Regions from separate parts of the Bradyrhizobium sp. WYCCWR 13022 genome, predicted to be linked through region 3. Evidence: predicted binding sites of a transcription regulator. Region 3 holds the regulator's gene; each other region holds the start of a gene.

Region 1 (5,642 bases), on a different contig from region 3:
CGCGAACCAGGAGCAGCACGGCAAAAGAAAAAAGGCCCCCGCAACGTCACCGTCCCGGAAGCCTCTCTTCGTAGTTTGGCGACTAAAGAGAATCACTTCCGCGCACCATAGTCAAGAGTCTTGTGAGAGACGGCGCCGTTTCGGCGAGCAGATTTTCTTTGCCCGCATAAGGCAAAGACATGCAATCACGTGCCCCAACGACGCCCTTTGGGCGGCGCTCGTTGAAGCTTGCCCATGTGGCAACACAAGTCGCAGTATCGACCAGGCCATCGGAAAAGATCGTCCATAAATGGAAGATCTTTCAGGCCATCTGCATCGCAAGGCCGCGCCTCGGTATCTCTGAGCGTGCGCTGACGGTGCTGGATGCTCTGCTCAGCTTTCATCCCGAGACTACGCTCACGGGTGAGGGTGACCTCATCGTGTTTCCGTCAAACAATCAGCTGACGCTGCGAGCTCACGGCATGCCGGTGTCCACGTTGCGGCGTCATCTCGCTGTGCTTGTCGACGCCGGGCTCATCGTTCGCAGGGATAGTCCGAACGGCAAGCGCTACGCTCGCAAAGGCAGCGGCGGTGACATCGAGCGCGCCTTTGGCTTTGACTTGTCGCCACTCGTCGTTCGCGCCGAAGAGTTCGAGAGGCTGGCTGAGGAAATCAAAGCGGAGGCTCGTGCTATCAAACATGCGCGCGAGCGCATCACACTCTGCCGTCGTGACATCGCCAAGATGATTGCAACGGGCATCGAGGAAAACGTGCCGACCCACAGGGAATGGAAGGGGCCGGCTGATTGGGACGAGGTGCATCGGGCATTCCGTTCGATCGTCGAGACGATTCCACGCCGGGCGACCTGCCAAGAACTTGAGGCGATCGCCGACGAACTATCGCAGCTTGCCGACGACGTCCTCAATCTGCTGGAAACTCACGTCCAAGCAGCAAATATGAGCGCCAATGAGTCCCATACTGAGCGTCACTTACAGAATTCAAACCCAAACACTCTTACTGAACTTGAACCTAGCCTCCAAGAAGGCAGGGCGGCGAGTACCGAGCCGCAACCACAACCGGCGCGATTTGCGGAAGGCTCCTATCCTTTGGGTATGGTCTTGAGCGCATGTCCAGACATCGTCGACTACGCCAAGGGAGGGATTTCAAACTGGCGCGATTTCATTGCGACTGCGGCGGTCGTTCGATCCATGCTTGGCATCAGTCCCAGCGCGTGGGAGGAGGCGCAGAGCGTCATGGGGGAGACTCAGGCTGCAATTGTGGTCGGCTGCATCCTGCAGCGAGGGGAGGTCATCCGTTCAGCCGGCGGATATCTGCGGGGGCTGACGCGAAAAGCCGAGGCCGGCGAATTCTCGCTCGGGCCAATCCTAATGGCGCAGATCAACTCACGACTGCACGAAAAACGAAGGGCCTAACGGCTAGTCTAGGTAAGTGTCTCTTGGGCCCAGCGGCTCGGGCCGTCGCAGGTTTGATGTTGAGGTTCAATTTGAAGAGGTCTTGGCTAACGGACTGGGCGCGAAGGCGACAGCACCTCAAGAAACGTCAGGCCAACATTGCGTACGGGCTAATGAGCGGTGACACCCACAGATTAGATCGTATGCGCCGTCGTTTTGCAACGACCTCAAGGCGCCTGATTCGTTCGCCGCAGCGCAGCAATTATCCGCCGCCAATTAAGCCCTTCGAATCTGTCTTGGCCTTGCATCGCTGTCTTTACGTCATGGCGCGCAGCCACGGCTGGCGCCATGGCGTCGACCACCGCCGGTACGAACTGCGGAACGTCCGCTTTTGTTGCCGGCGCCAGGTAAACACCTGTTGCGGTATCAGCCCGTGTCGTCGGGCATCTCGTCGCCGCCAGCGCCCACGAGTTTTGGCCGAGTGATATGCCTCGATAATGCTGCGCCGCGCTCGAGCATAGCTCTATAAGCCGCGCGACCATGCGTCCGCGAGTCTAAACGAAATGCTCAGGTCCGAGAATTATAAGGCTAACGTTTCTCATCTGCGACCTGCCGTGTGGGTAAACAAAAACCTGATCTGACGATCAGCCAAGGCACGAAGGCAATGCGCAACGGAACCAATCGTGCCGGCCGTTTAGACGGTCCACGCCTAAAAAAGGGTAACCCCGGCATTGCTGCCAGGGTTTGTGCTGTTGGATTTTGCTCAGCGAGATCCCGGATCGGCGGTACACCGCTTGCGCGCTGCACCGCGTCCGGGACGACTCGTCGTTAGAAGTCCATGCCGCCCATGCCGCCGGCGGGGGGCATCGCGGGGCCGGCAGCGGCCTTCTTCGGCAGCTCGGCGACCATGGCTTCGGTGGTGATCAGGAGCGCTGCAACGGAGGCTGCGTTCTGGATCGCGGTGCGGACCACCTTGGTCGGGTCGATGATGCCTTTGGAGACCAGGTTGCCGTATTCGCCGGTCTGGCTGTCGAAGCCGTAGGCGTACTGGTCCTTCTCCAGGATCTTGCCGATGATCACCGAGCCGTCTTCACCGGCGTTGATCGCGATCTGGCGAGCGGGAGCCGACAGCGCCTTGCGCACGATCTCGACGCCGGTCTTCTGGTCGTCGTTCTTGGTGCGCAGGCCCTTGAGCTGCTCGGAGGCACGGAGCAGGGCGACGCCGCCGCCCGGGACGATGCCTTCCTCGACAGCCGCGCGGGTCGCATGCATCGCGTCATCAACGCGATCCTTGCGCTCCTTCACCTCGACCTCGGTCGCGCCGCCGACGCGGATCACCGCGACGCCGCCTGCGAGCTTGGCAAGACGCTCCTGGAGCTTCTCACGGTCGTAGTCCGAGGTGGTCTCCTCGATCTGCGCCTTGATCTGGGCCACGCGCGCCTCGATGTCGGCCTTCTTGCCGGCGCCATTGACGATCGTGGTGTTCTCCTTGTCGATCATCACCTTCTTGGCGCGACCGAGCATGTTGAGCGTGACGTTCTCGAGCTTGATGCCGAGATCTTCCGAGATCGCCTGGCCGCCGATCAGGATCGCGATGTCCTGCAGCATGGCCTTGCGGCGATCGCCGAAGCCCGGAGCCTTGACGGCCGCGACCTTCAGGCCGCCGCGCAGACGGTTCACAACAAGCGTGGCCAAGGCCTCGCCTTCGACGTCCTCGGCGACGATGACCAGCGGCTTGCCGGTCTGCACCACGGCCTCGAGCAGCGGCAGCAGCTCGTTCAGCGAGGAGAGCTTCTTCTCGTTGATGAGGATGTAGGCGTCGTCCATCTCAACGCGCATCTTGTCGGCGTTGGTGACGAAGTAGGGCGAGATGTAGCCGCGGTCGAACTGCATGCCCTCGACGACGTCGAGCTCGGTCTCGAGCGACTTGGCTTCCTCGACGGTGATGACACCCTCGTTGCCGACCTTCTTCATGGCGTCGGAGAGGAACTTGCCGATCTCCTGGTCGCCGTTGGCCGAGATGGTGCCGACCTGGGCGATCTCGTCGTTCGAGGTGACCTTCTTGGAGTTCTTCTGGAGGTCTGCAACCACAGCCTCGACCGCGAGGTCGATACCGCGCTTGAGGTCCATCGGGTTCATGCCGGCGGCGACCGACTTGGCGCCTTCCTTCACGATCGCCTGGGCCAGCACGGTGGCGGTGGTGGTGCCGTCGCCGGCCGCGTCAGCGGACTTCGAGGCGACTTCGCGCACCATCTGGGCGCCCATGTTCTCGAACTTGTCGTCGAGCTCGATCTCCTTGGCGACGGTGACGCCGTCCTTGGTGATGCGGGGAGCGCCGAACGACTTGTCGAGCACGACGTTGCGGCCCTTCGGACCGAGCGTGACCTTCACCGCGTTGGCGAGGACGTCGACGCCGCGCAGCATCTTGTCGCGCGCTTCAACCGAGAATTTGACTTCTTTGGCTGCCATCTGGAATTTTCCTTAAGGTGTTTGACTGGAGGGAGGAGGGAGGCTCTTAAGCCGCCTTCTTCTTGGACTCGGCGACCTCGAGAACGCCCATCACGTCGCTCTCCTTCATGATCAGCAGGTCCTGGCCGTCGATCTTGACCTCGGTGCCGGACCACTTGCCGAACAGCACGCGGTCGCCGACCTTCAGGTCGATCGGGATCAGCTTGCCAGCTTCGTCGCGGCCACCGGGGCCGACGGCGACGACTTCGCCCTGGGAGGGCTTTTCCTTGGCAGTGTCGGGAATGATGATGCCGCCAGCGGTCTTCTCTTCTGCGTCGATGCGCTTGACCACGACGCGGTCGTGAAGCGGACGGAATTTCATGCAGTCCTCCTAATATTTGCACGAGTTGAGACTTCAACCTTGTGAGCAATCGATGCCTACGAGTGCTAGCGCAGACGCAGCTGAAATAGGACGGGGCTTCTACAGGAGCAAGAGCTTCCAGCAAAAAATCACACTCAGAAGTCGTCTCTGCCAGAATCATTTATCGTAGCTAACTGGCCCGGCCGCTATTAGCGCAGTGTGAGGTTGCCCTGCTCGGCCGAGGTCTGCACGATTTCGCGGCGGATGCTCTTGGCCTGGAAGAACGCTCAGACATTGGTGCGCTCGAGAGTCTTAGTAGTTGCTAAAGCCATTCTTGGTCTCATTGACTGCTCGGATACGGCTCCGGCCGAAACGAACCCTAGCGCTGATGAACGCGCGACGTAACAGGAGTTCGCCGGGCTTGCTTCAGTGGACGGAATTCTCATCGAGTTAGCCGCGACATCCGCAACAGCCAAGGAGTGTGAACAGGTTCGGGATGCCGTCTCGTTCTAGGCAAGCCGATCTTGAAAAATAGCGCCTTTTTTCATCTCGCTCCATCGCTAACCTTGGCAGTTGACCGGAGCTGGATGAAAGCGGCCAGGGGCCGGCGGCGACCTCTTCAAGGAGCTGAACGAAACGCCCGCGCGGGAGAACTGAATCAAGACGAGATCAGCGCTCACGCAAAGTTCAATCGCGCTTCGTCCGCCCTTCTTCCGCGGTGATGCTGATGATCGTATACGCATGCTTCTCGCGTCTTATATTGCGACGAGATGGGCTTCCGGGGAGGCAACGAGATGCAACGCCCCCGGTTTCACCGCATCTTCTTCAGACCGCTCGCGAAGAGTGGGGGCGGCACACGACTGGATCGGGGGATACGCCGAGTCCGCCCCCGCATCACCTTGAGAGGATTGGTGACGCGAGTTTGAAGGTAGCAAACAAGGCGATAGCGTAGCTACTGCAACTATCTCACACCAGGATGGCTCGCATGAGGGTTGAATCGGCCGTGGCGATAGGTTGTATGCTGTTGGGTCCTCGGGTGTCCCGGCTGTGCGGAGAGAAGAAATGCCGATTGTCACGACAGCGAGCGCAAGTGACGGACAAAGAACATTGCAGACAAGACGAAAGATGTGGTTCGGAGCCTAACATCCATCAGCAACAATGCTTCGATTTTCGCCGTTAGTCGCCCCGCTCAACGCGGTCTTCAATCTCGATAGTGCGTCAGACTGACCTCTTTTTGCGCTCTGATCTTCCCCCGAGAAAGCGGACGGGTTTAAGCGGCTTTTAGCTCCATCTCGATCGGAGGGATATATCCGATGGCGGAATAGAGCCTGGTTCGATTGGAGAAGCCCGCGATGAAGGCGAAGATGTCGCGCCGGGCTTCGGCACGGGTCTGGTACTGACGATGATGAACGAGCTCGGTCTTGAGGGTGTGGAAGAACCTC
Region 2 (5,642 bases), on a different contig from region 3:
CCGCCTGTCGTGCGCGGCATGGCCTGGCTGCTGGAGCGCACGCTCGGGGTCGGCGGCGCAGTCGGGCTCTCGACCGCCGCGAACATCTTCCTGGGCATGGTCGAGGCGCCGCTGTTCGTGCGGCCCTATCTGACGCAGATGTCGCGCAGCGAATTGTTTCTGGTGATGACCGGCGGCATGGCCGGCATCGCCGGCACCGTGCTGGTGCTCTACGCGACGCTCCTTGCTCCTCTTATTCCCGATGCGGCCGCGCATTTCGTCATCGCCTCGGTGCTGGGCGCGCCGGCCGCGATCCTCGTCAGCCTGATCATGATCCCCGAGACCTCCGACAAGCGCACCGGCGGGGCGCTGGAGGACCCCGAAATGGCGGTCTCCGGCACCATGGACGCGATCGTGAAAGGCACGGGCGCCGGGATCGAGCTGCTGATCAACATCGTCGCGATGCTCCTGGTGCTGGTGGCGCTGGTCTATCTCGCCAATGCGGTGCTCGGACTGTTGCCTGATATTGGCGGCGCCGCGATCTCGCTGCAGCGCGTGCTGGGACTGATCATGGCGCCGGTGTGCTGGCTGATGGGACTGCCCTGGGACCAGGCCGTCACCGCCGGCAGCCTGATGGGCACCAAGACCGTGCTCAACGAGCTCGTCGCCTATGTCGACTTCTCGAAGCTGCCGCCTGGCACCCTCGATCCGCGCTCGCGCCTGATCATGCTGTACGCCATGTGCGGCTTCGCCAATTTCGCCAGCCTCGGCATCATGATCGGCGGGCTCGGCGTGATGGCGCCGGAGCGGCGCGACGAGATCAACGCGCTGGGTCTGAAGTCGATCGTGTCGGGGACGCTGACGACGTGTCTGATGGGGGCTATCGTGGGGGTGTTGACGTAGGTATCTCTCCGACCGTCATTCCGGAGCGCGACGAAGTCGTGAACCCGGAATGACGGGCGGAGAGACTTGCGCTCTACGCCTTCAACTCGACCGTCCTGAACTCCGCCGGCAGGATCACTTCCAGCAGTTCGACGTCGTCGGAATAATCCAGGATCATGTGCTTGATCTTCGGCGGCTGGGTCCAGGCGCTGCCTTCCAGCATCATCGTCTCGCCCTGCCCGTCCATGTAGGTCTTCACCCAGCCCTTCAGAACATAGACCATCTGGAAGTCGACGTCGTGGAAGTGCAGTTTTGAGACTTCAGCCGGATCGCAGGGACCTTGCAAGCGGATGACATGAGCTTGCGCCAAGCCATGGCTCGCGGCGGCGATACCGAGGTCGCGGTACTTGGCGTAGGCGCGCAGGCCGTCGGCTTTGAAATCCTCCTCGCGGTGATGGCTGATGGCGATGCGCTGCTTGCGGCGTGCGGGCTTCTTCGTCGCGACCCTGGCTGTCGTCGCGCGCGCTTTCGACTTAACCGTCTTGCGCGCTGATGATCGGGCCGCGGGCTTGGTGCCGCTACGCTTCTTCACCGCGGTTACCGCTGCGCTACGCGATTTTGTTTTCTTGGCCATGGGCCGCCTCCCTGTTGTTATGGGGGGAGGCTAGCACAGAAACGGAAGCCGTAGGGCGGTTGGCCGCAGGCGTACCCCGCCGCCCTTCAGACAGCGGCGGATGCGCTTCGCAACTGCGCCCTACGGCATCTCGCCGTCAATGCAGCCGGAACACTCCGTCCACGGCGCGCAGCTCGGCCGGCTTGATCAGCTTGGAATGCGCGACGGTCACCGAATGCAGCGGACCGTCGAGCTTCTCCTGCCAGAACGCGAGGAAGTCGCTCAGCGCGGGGAATTTCGGAAACATGTCGTAGTTCTGCCAGACGTAGGTCTGAAGCAGCGAGGGATGATCCGGCATCCGGTAGAGTATCTGCGCCGTCGTCAGCCCGTAGCCCAACATCTGTTTCCGGAAGTCTTCGGAAACGCCCCCAACCCGCAGTCCCATGCCAACCTCCTTTGCAGGAGCGCATTTCTGGGGTGGCTTGATCCGGTACGCAGCTTACGAGCCACCCGGCGGAGATGCGCTCACATGAGAGAAATGTGACGCAAACTGACAATTCATCTCAAGCCTAAAAGTTTAACAAGTTGTTGAAATTCAATGCTTTAGCAGCAGAGCGCGCACCGTGCTAATACGGCCCCGAGGGGGCCTCGGAGAGGCCTCCGGCATTCGGTTAACGATGGTAAAGAGATTCTGGCAGGCGGGCCTTCAGAGCGCCAATTTTTCTGCTAGAAGCCCTTGCCCCCGCAAATTTCCTGTCCTATTTCAGCTCCGCCTGCGCTAGCACTCGCTGGCGCAGATTGCTAACACGTTGAAATCATCAACTCGTGCAAATGCTTAGGAGAGCTGCATGAAATTCCGTCCGCTTCACGACCGCGTCGTGGTCAAGCGCATCGACGCAGAAGAGAAGACCGCCGGCGGCATCATCATCCCCGACACTGCCAAGGAAAAGCCCTCCCAGGGTGAAGTCGTCGCCGTTGGCCCGGGTGGCCGCGACGAAGCCGGCAAGCTGGTTCCGATCGACCTGAAGGTTGGCGACCGCGTGCTGTTCGGCAAGTGGTCGGGCACCGAAGTCAAGATCGACGGCGAAGACCTGCTGATCATGAAGGAAAGCGACATCATGGGCGTCCTCGACGTCCCCGCTTCCAAGAAGAAGGCGGCCTAACAGCCCCTCTCTCCCTCCAGTCATACACCTCAAGGAAAAATCCAGATGGCAGCCAAAGAAGTCAAATTCTCGGTTGAAGCGCGCGACAAGATGCTGCGCGGCGTCGACGTTCTCGCCAACGCGGTGAAGGTCACGCTCGGTCCGAAGGGCCGCAACGTCGTGCTCGACAAGTCGTTCGGCGCTCCCCGAATCACCAAGGACGGCGTCACCGTCGCAAAGGAGATCGAGCTCGACGACAAGTTCGAGAACATGGGCGCGCAGATGGTGCGCGAAGTCGCCTCGAAGTCCGCCGACGCGGCCGGCGACGGCACCACCACCGCGACCGTGCTCGCCCAGGCGATCGTGAAGGAAGGCGCCAAGTCGGTTGCCGCCGGCATGAACCCGATGGACCTCAAGCGCGGTATCGACCTCGCGGTCGAGGCCGTGGTTGCGGACCTGCAGAAGAACTCCAAGAAGGTCACCTCGAACGACGAGATCGCCCAGGTCGGCACCATCTCGGCGAACGGCGACCAGGAGATCGGCAAGTTCCTCTCCGACGCCATGAAGAAGGTCGGCAACGAGGGTGTCATCACCGTCGAGGAAGCCAAGTCGCTCGAGACCGAACTCGACGTCGTCGAGGGCATGCAGTTCGACCGCGGCTACATCTCGCCCTACTTCGTCACCAACGCCGACAAGATGCGCGTTGAGATGGACGACGCCTACATCCTCATCAACGAGAAGAAGCTCTCCTCGCTGAACGAGCTGCTCCCGCTGCTCGAGGCCGTGGTGCAGACCGGCAAGCCGCTGGTCATCGTCGCCGAGGACGTCGAAGGCGAGGCGCTCGCGACCCTGGTCGTGAACCGTCTGCGCGGCGGCCTGAAGGTCGCGGCCGTCAAGGCTCCGGGCTTCGGCGATCGCCGCAAGGCCATGCTGCAGGACATCGCGATCCTGACCGGCGGCCAGGCGATCTCGGAAGATCTCGGCATCAAGCTCGAGAACGTCACGCTCAACATGCTCGGTCGCGCCAAGAAGGTGATGATCGACAAGGAGAACACCACGATCGTCAACGGCGCCGGCAAGAAGGCCGACATCGAGGCGCGCGTGGCCCAGATCAAGGCGCAGATCGAGGAGACCACCTCGGACTACGACCGCGAGAAGCTCCAGGAGCGTCTGGCCAAGCTCGCTGGCGGCGTCGCGGTGATCCGCGTCGGCGGCGCGACCGAGGTCGAGGTGAAGGAGCGCAAGGATCGCGTTGATGACGCGATGCATGCGACCCGCGCGGCCGTCGAGGAAGGCATCGTCCCGGGCGGCGGCGTCGCCCTGCTCCGTGCCTCCGAGCAGCTCAAGGGCCTGCGCACCAAGAACGACGACCAGAAGACCGGCGTCGAGATCGTGCGCAAGGCGCTGTCGGCCCCCGCTCGCCAGATCGCGATCAACGCCGGTGAAGACGGCTCGGTGATCGTCGGCAAGATCCTGGAGAACAAGGCCTACAATTACGGCTTCGACTCCCAGACCGGCGAATATGCCGACCTCGTCAAGAAGGGCATCATCGACCCGACCAAGGTGGTCCGTACCGCGATCCAGAACGCAGCTTCGGTTGCGGCCCTGCTGATCACCACGGAAGCCATGGTCGCCGAGCTGCCCAAGAAGGGCGGCGCCGGTCCCGCGATGCCCCCGGGCGGCGGCATGGGCGGCATGGACTTCTAAGTCCGGCCATTCAGGCAAGATACGAAATGCGAAACCCCGGCAGCGATGCCGGGGTTTTTGCTTGGGGGCACACTCTCATCCCGCCTTCCCCAGACGCTCCGCGCGGAGCTCGCCTTCGGAATCGAGCGACCAGAAGATTCGCGTCACCTTGCCGACGAGATTGTCCATCGGGATGAAGCCCATCGCCGACATCATGCGGCTGTCGGTCGAGTTGTCCCTGTTGTCGCCGAGCGCGAAGAAGTGGCCAGGGGGCACGGTGTAGACCGGCGTGTCGTCGAGAAATCCGCCGTCGATGCAGTCGTAGGTGACGTAGCTCACTCCGTTCGGCAGCGTCTCGCGCCAGCGCTTGACCTTGGCACCGACCTCGCCGCCGCAGGCGGAGCCGGCGAACGCCACCTTCAGCGCGACGCGCGCCACCGGGATCTCGTTGAGGACAAGCTGCCCCTGCCGCATCTGGATGCGGTCGCCGGGAAGCCCGACGACGCGCTTGATATAGTCGACCGTGGTGTCCTTCGGCGTCGTGAAGACGACGATGTCACCATAGGCGGGATCGGCGGCACGGAAACGGCCGGAGATGAACGACGGTGCGAAGGGAATCGAATAGCGGCCGTAGCCATAGGCATATTTGGCGGCGAAGACGTAGTCACCGACGACCAGCGTCGGGGCCATCGAACTGGACGGAATATTGAACGGTTGAAACAGCACGAAACGAAACAGGATCAGCGGTGACCACAGCACGGGCACGAGCAGGATCAGGATGACGATCGCCTTCCACTCGCCGGATTGGGCCTTCGGACGGATGGTGGTCTCAAGAGTAGACATCGCCTGCCCTGTCCGACATGGTTGTGCGCCGAGATTGGCGCAGGCGATGGCGTGCGCAATCCGGTTGCGTCTGATGATCTTGGGTCGCGCCAGCGCGCAGCTGCGTTCAAGACGACGACAATTGTGAAGATGGATGAAGGGCCGCCCGTGGGCGGCCCTTCTGCTTATGCGCTCTCGGGCGCCTTCAGGCGCACGAGCCGGGTCAGGAGAGCATCGAGGCCCTCGCCGCTGCCGGCGTGGAGATCGATGCGGCCGACCTTCTCGACCAGCCGCTCCAGCGACTCCAGCTCCTTGAGCCGAAGCAGCAAGGGGTTCTCCTCCATCAGCCGGGCGGTGTTCAGAAGAGAACGCGTCGCCGCGGTCTCCTCCTGCCGGCGGATCAGGTTCGCCTTCGCGACCCGCTCCGCCTCCACCACCTTGTTCACCAGCTCCCGGATTTCGCCGGGCAGGATCACGTCCTTGACGCCGAGCTCGGTGACCTCGACACCAGATACCGC
Region 3 (5,642 bases):
GCGCGCGCTGTGCATCCGGCCGAGCGCTTTCAGCGAGGCATCATCCAGCGCCTGCACGCCGAGCGAGACGCGGTTGACGCCGGCTGAGCGATAGCCGGCGAAGCGCGTGGCTTCGACGCTGGTCGGGTTTGCTTCCAGCGTGACTTCGACGTCGTTCGCAACCATCCAGTGCTTGCCGATGGCATCGAGCACCGCGCCGACCGTGGCCGGCTGCATCAGTGATGGCGTGCCGCCACCGAGGAAGATCGAGGTGACCTCGCGGCCGGGCGCGCGCTGCGCGGTCGTTTCGATCTCGCGCGCGAAGGCGGAAGCAAAACGCGTCTCGTCGATCGCGGCGTGGCGAACATGGCTGTTGAAGTCGCAATAGGGACATTTCGACAGGCAGAACGGCCAGTGCACGTAGACGCCGAACGCATCCTTATTAGCGCGGCTCAAGGCAGATCTCCGCCAGTTTCACGAAGGCGCGGGCGCGATGCGACAGGCCGAGACCGAGCGGCGGCAGGCCGTGCTTCTCGATGCTGTCCATCTCGCCGAAGGTGCGCGTGTGACCATCGGGCAAAAACATCGGATCGTATCCGAAACCGGCAGTGCCGCGCGGCGGCCACGCCAGCGTGCCGTCGACGCGCGCCTCGACCTCCTCGAGATGATTGTCGGGCCAGGCAACGCAGAGCGCGGAGACGAAATGGGCCTTGCGCTTGTCGGGCGTGGTGGCGCCGCGCTCCTGCAACAGGCGCTCGATCTGCGCCATCGCTGCGGCAAAGTCCTTCGAGGGACCGGCCCAGCGCGCGCTGTAGATGCCCGGTGCGCCGTCGAGCGCGTCGACCACGATGCCGGAATCGTCGGCGAAGGACGGAAGCCCGGTGGCCTGCGCCGCCGCGATCGCCTTGATCGCGGCGTTGCTGCGGAAGTCGTTGCCGGTCTCGTCGGGCTCGCCCAAGCCGAGCTCGCCGGCCGACACCACCTCGATGCCGTGCGGCGCGAGCAGCTCCTTCATCTCGGCGAGCTTGCCGGGATTATGGGTCGCGATGACCAGCTTTCCGGTGATTCGGCGGTGCATGGGCCTATTGACTACGCGACAGCCAGTTTCTGCAAGTCCACCAGACGCGCGATACCCTTCTGCGCCAGTGCGATCAGCTTCAGGAACTCGTCCTGCGTGAACGGCTCGCGTTCCGCGGTGCCCTGCACCTCGATGATGCGGCCGTCGCCGGTCATGACGAAATTGGCGTCGGTCTCGGCTTCGGAATCCTCGGCATAGTCGAGATCCAACACCGGCGTGCCGTTGTAGATGCCGCAGGAGATCGCGGCGACGTTGTCGCGCATGACGTTGGCCTTGACCATGTTGCGCGTCTTCATCCAGTTGATGCAGTCGGCGAGCGCGACCCAGGCGCCGGTGATCGAGGCGGTGCGGGTGCCGCCGTCGGCCTGGAGCACGTCGCAATCGACCGTGATCTGGCGCTCACCGAGCGCTTCGAGATCGACGATGGTGCGAAGCGAGCGGCCGATCAGACGCTGGATCTCGACGGTGCGGCCGCTCTGCTTGCCGGCGGCGGCCTCGCGGCGGGTCCGTTCGGAGGTCGCGCGCGGCAGCATGCCGTATTCGGCGGTGACCCAGCCGCGCCCCTGGCCCTTCAGCCACGGCGGCAGGCGGTCTTCCAGCGTGGCGGTGACGAGCACGTGGGTGTCGCCGAATTTCACGAGGCAGGAGCCTTCCGCATATTTGACCACGCCACGCTCCAGCGTCACGGGGCGCAATTCGTCGGGCGCACGGCGGCTTGGCCGCATGGGAATCCTCCAAAACTCGCAAGGAATAGGCTGTTCGCGGTGCTTGTAGGTGGGGTGAGGGTGAGCAGCAAGGCTTTTTCACCCCCTGATGTCCACCCCGCAAACGCCACGCTTGTCAGACGCGCCCGGGATGGACAAATTACAAGCAACTGACAGGAGTTACCGTCTGTGGCCCATCACGATCCGATCCATCTGATCGCGCCGCGCGCGGGCCTCGCCCAGCTCAACGAGCGTTCCCGCGACATCTTTCGTCAAATTGTCGAAAGCTACCTCGCGACCGGCGAGCCCGTGGGCTCGCGCAACATTTCGCGCTTGATCGCGATGCCGCTGTCGCCGGCCTCGGTCCGCAACGTCATGGCCGATCTGGAACAGCTCGGCCTGATCTATGCCCCGCACACCTCGGCCGGCCGGCTGCCGACGGAACTCGGCCTGCGCTTCTTCGTCGATGCCCTGATGCAGGTCGGCGATCTCAACGAGGCCGAACGGCAGTCGATCCAGAGCCAGCTCGCCACCGTCGGGCACGCCCAATCGGTGGAAGCGGCGCTGGACCAGGCGCTGACCCGGCTTTCGGGGCTGACGCGCGCCGCAGCCGTGGTGCTGACGCCAAAATCCAATGCCCGGCTGAAGCACATCGAATTCGTCCGATTGGAACCCGAGAAGGCGCTGGTGATCCTGGTCGGCGAGGACGGCCAGGTCGAAAACCGCGTGCTGACGCTGCCGCCTGGGGTTCCTTCCTCGGCCATGACCGAAGCCGGCAATTTCCTCAATGCGCGAATTCGGGGGCGGACGCTCGCCGAAGCGCGGCTCGAGCTCGAAACCGCGCTCGGCGAGGCCCGCGCCGAGCTCGATCAATTGGCGCAAAAGGTGATCTCGGCGGGAATCGCAAGCTGGTCGGGCGGCGAGAACGAGGACCGTCAGCTCATCGTTCGCGGCCACGCCAATCTGCTGGAAGACCTGCATGCGCTGGAGGATCTCGAGCGCGTCAGGTTGCTGTTCGAGGATCTCGAGACCAAGCGCGGCGTGATCGATCTGCTCGGGCGGGCCGAAACCGCCGAAGGCGTCAGGATCTTCATTGGCAGCGAGAACAAGCTGTTTTCCCTGTCGGGCTCCTCCACCATCATCTCACCCTATCGGGATGCCGCCGGCCACATCGTCGGTGTTTTGGGCGTGATCGGGCCGACACGGCTGAATTATGCCCGCGTGATCCCGACCGTGGACTACGCCGCCCGCATCGTCAGTCGCCTGCTGGGGGGCTGACCGGCATTTGAGCCGATCACGGGCGCTTGATTTTCAGCGCCCGAAGCACGATATCCGGGCCAGAAAAATCCCGTGAGACGAGTTCGAGAAGAGAGCCGATGACCGATCGAGACCGGCAACCCGAAGACACGACTGCTGCGACCGGCGAGCCCGTGGTGTCGAAGCCCTACATCATGCCTGATGATCCCGAGCCCGGTTCGGTGGAATTGCTGCAGAAGGAAGCCGCCGAGGCGCGCGACCGCATGCTGCGGACGCTGGCCGAGATGGAGAATCTGCGCAAGCGCACCGCCAAGGAAGTCGCCGACTCCAAACTCTACGGCGTCACCGGCTTTGCCCGCGACGTGCTCGACATCGCCGACAACCTTCAACGCGCGCTCGATGCCGTTCCGGCCGAAGCGCGTGCCGCCGCCGATCCCGGCCTGATCGCGCTGATCGAAGGCGTCGAGCTCACCGAGCGTTCGCTGCTCAGCGCGCTGGAAAAGCACGGCGTGAAGAAGTTCGACCCGCAGGGCCAGAAGTTCGACCCGAACTTCCAGCAGGCCATGTACGAGGTGCCTGATGCGTCGGTGCCCGCGGGCACCGTGGTGCAGGTCATGCAGGCCGGCTACACCATCGGCGAGCGCGTGCTGCGCCCGGCGCTGGTCGGCGTCGCCAAGGGCGGCGCGAAGCCTGCGCCCGCGGCGAACAGCAACGAAGCGAACTGAGTTTTGGCGTCATTCCGGGGCGATGCGAAGCATCGCGCCCGGAACGACTGCGCGAAATCCTTACGCGCTCGCGATATCCGCAGACTGGATCCGCTTCACGCCGGCCTTGGCCATGTCGGCCCAGGCCTTTGCCAGCGAGCCCTGCGTATCGATGCCGCGGCAGGCGTCCTCCACGACATAGACCTCAAAACCCGCCTTGCGCGCATCGAGCGCGGTCCACGCGACGCAGAAGTCGGTGGCGAGACCCGCAACGAAGACGCGCTTGATCTTGCGCGACTTCAGATAGGCGGCGAGGCCTGTCGTTGTCTTGCCGTCGGCTTCGAGGAACGCCGAATAGCTGTCGACGTCCTTGTGGAAGCCCTTGCGGATGATGAGCTCGGCCTGCGGGATCGAGAGATCCTTCGAGAGCGAGGCGCCGTCGGTGCCCTGCACGCAATGGTCGGGCCATAGCACCTGCTTGCCGTAGGGCAGGTCGATGGTCTCGAACGGCTTCTTGCCCGAATGAGCAGATGCGAAGGAAACGTGGCCGGGCGTGTGCCAGTCCTGCGTCATCACGACGTTCGCAAACGCCTTCGCCATCTTGTTGATGACGGGCACGACCTGCTCGCCTTCCTTCACCGCGAGGCTGCCGCCGGGCAGGAAGCAGTTCTGCACGTCGATCACGAGCAGCGCGGAAGCGTCGTCCGGCTTGATCGTCGCTGCCGCGAACAGCGCCGATGGAGCGAAGCTCGCAAGCGCGGTCGTCCCCAGCGCGGCCAAGATCTGTCGTCGATTGAGCATCGTCCGCCTCCCCTCCAGGATGATCTAAAGCTGATCCAACGGAGAGAAGCCTAGTTCCGTTCGTGTACGAACGAAAGCCCGAAAATACAGCCGGCTCTGGTGAACGCTTGGGCTGTCAGCCCCGGGGTCCTACCCCTTCGGCTGGATGCCGTCGCGCACGGCGCGGAAGCGGGTGAAGGCGTCGGACCATTGGTCTCGCGGGGCGCTGGCGATGATGCGCAGCGAGGTGCCGCCGCCGAAGCGGATCCACTGCACGACCGTCACCGGGGTCTTGTCCTTGCCGCTGACGCCGTCGATCCGGGTCTCGAAGCCGGGCTGGCTGTTGATGCGGATCGGCTCCGACATGGTGATCCTGGTTTCGCGCAAGCCCGGGATCTGAAGCGCCGCCTCCTGGGCGAAGCGGGCGCGGTCGTCGGCCTGCTGCGGGGTGGCGCCGATCAGGCCGAGGATCATGAACGGCTTCGATTCGTAGCCCGAACTTTCATTGCCGTCGGCCAGGATGATGCTCGAACCCGGCACCAGCGTACGAACGTCCTTGAATCCGGCGAGATCGGTGACCTTGAACGGCAACAGCCCGATCTGCTCGTCGGCCGACACCTCCTTGCGGATGGTGGCGGTCGCAAACATCTGCCGTACCGCCTCGTCGGTGTAGATCTTCGAGGCGTTCTCGGGGACTTGCACCGCGACATAGCCGGAGAAGCCGGTGCCCGGCACGATCATCGAATAGCGCTTCACCAGCGTGTCGCCGGCCTTGCCGCTTTCGGCGGTAAAATAGGCAAGGCCCGCCGATGTCTCGATCTTGTCCGGCTTGACGCCGTTGGTGCCGGCCGGATTGGCGTTGAAGGCGCTGACGACCTCGTTGTAGGCCGCCGGCGGCAACTCGGTGATCAGCACCTTGACGCTGCCGTCCTCGTTCTCGAAACCCGGAAAGGTCTTCGACTTGCTGAGGCCGACCAGCGGCACCATGCCGAGACGCAGACCCGGCGGATACACGGCGTCGGCGGCAAGGGCCGGAAGCGCGGAGGCCACCAGGAGGGCGAGCGCGGCGAGGGGGCGGATCAGCTTCATGGGCACTCTGATTGGTTCATATTGAGGCCATTCGATGGTGGGCCACCGGGC

The links. Region 3 encodes HrcA, which represses chaperone genes, less so after heat shock. Its sites were predicted from a motif close to GTTAGCACTCNCNNNNNGNGAGTGCTAAC; they were not measured.
Region 1: QY049_RS20020 (co-chaperone GroES) is a predicted target of HrcA. The motif match lies at 4,263-4,291, and genes of this name have one in related genera.
Region 2: groES (co-chaperone GroES) is a predicted target of HrcA. The motif match lies at 2,252-2,280, and genes of this name have one in related genera.

Annotation. Positions count from the first base shown of each region.
Region 1 is NZ_JAUIZJ010000012.1:122,710-128,351, reverse strand. Features, by position in the region: gene repC (plasmid replication protein RepC) at 180-1,412, shown strand; gene groL (chaperonin GroEL) at 2,220-3,860, opposite strand; gene QY049_RS20020 (co-chaperone GroES) at 3,907-4,221, opposite strand; partial or broken gene QY049_RS20015 (IS3 family transposase) at 5,471-5,642, opposite strand, start outside.
Region 2 is NZ_JAUIZJ010000001.1:54,222-59,863, forward strand. Features, by position in the region: gene QY049_RS00265 (NupC/NupG family nucleoside CNT transporter) at 1-882, shown strand, start outside; gene QY049_RS00270 (cupin domain-containing protein) at 956-1,495, opposite strand; gene QY049_RS00275 (usg protein) at 1,632-1,919, opposite strand; gene groES (co-chaperone GroES) at 2,323-2,637, shown strand; gene groL (chaperonin GroEL) at 2,683-4,323, shown strand; gene lepB (signal peptidase I) at 4,399-5,145, opposite strand; gene QY049_RS00295 (slipin family protein) at 5,310-5,642, opposite strand, start outside.
Region 3 is NZ_JAUIZJ010000025.1:355,540-361,181, reverse strand. Features, by position in the region: gene hemW (radical SAM family heme chaperone HemW) at 1-435, opposite strand, end outside; gene rdgB (RdgB/HAM1 family non-canonical purine NTP pyrophosphatase) at 422-1,057, opposite strand; gene rph (ribonuclease PH) at 1,069-1,782, opposite strand; gene hrcA (heat-inducible transcriptional repressor HrcA) at 1,951-3,039, shown strand; gene grpE (nucleotide exchange factor GrpE) at 3,138-3,743, shown strand; gene pncA (bifunctional nicotinamidase/pyrazinamidase) at 3,804-4,523, opposite strand; gene QY049_RS31545 (hypothetical protein) at 4,653-5,591, opposite strand.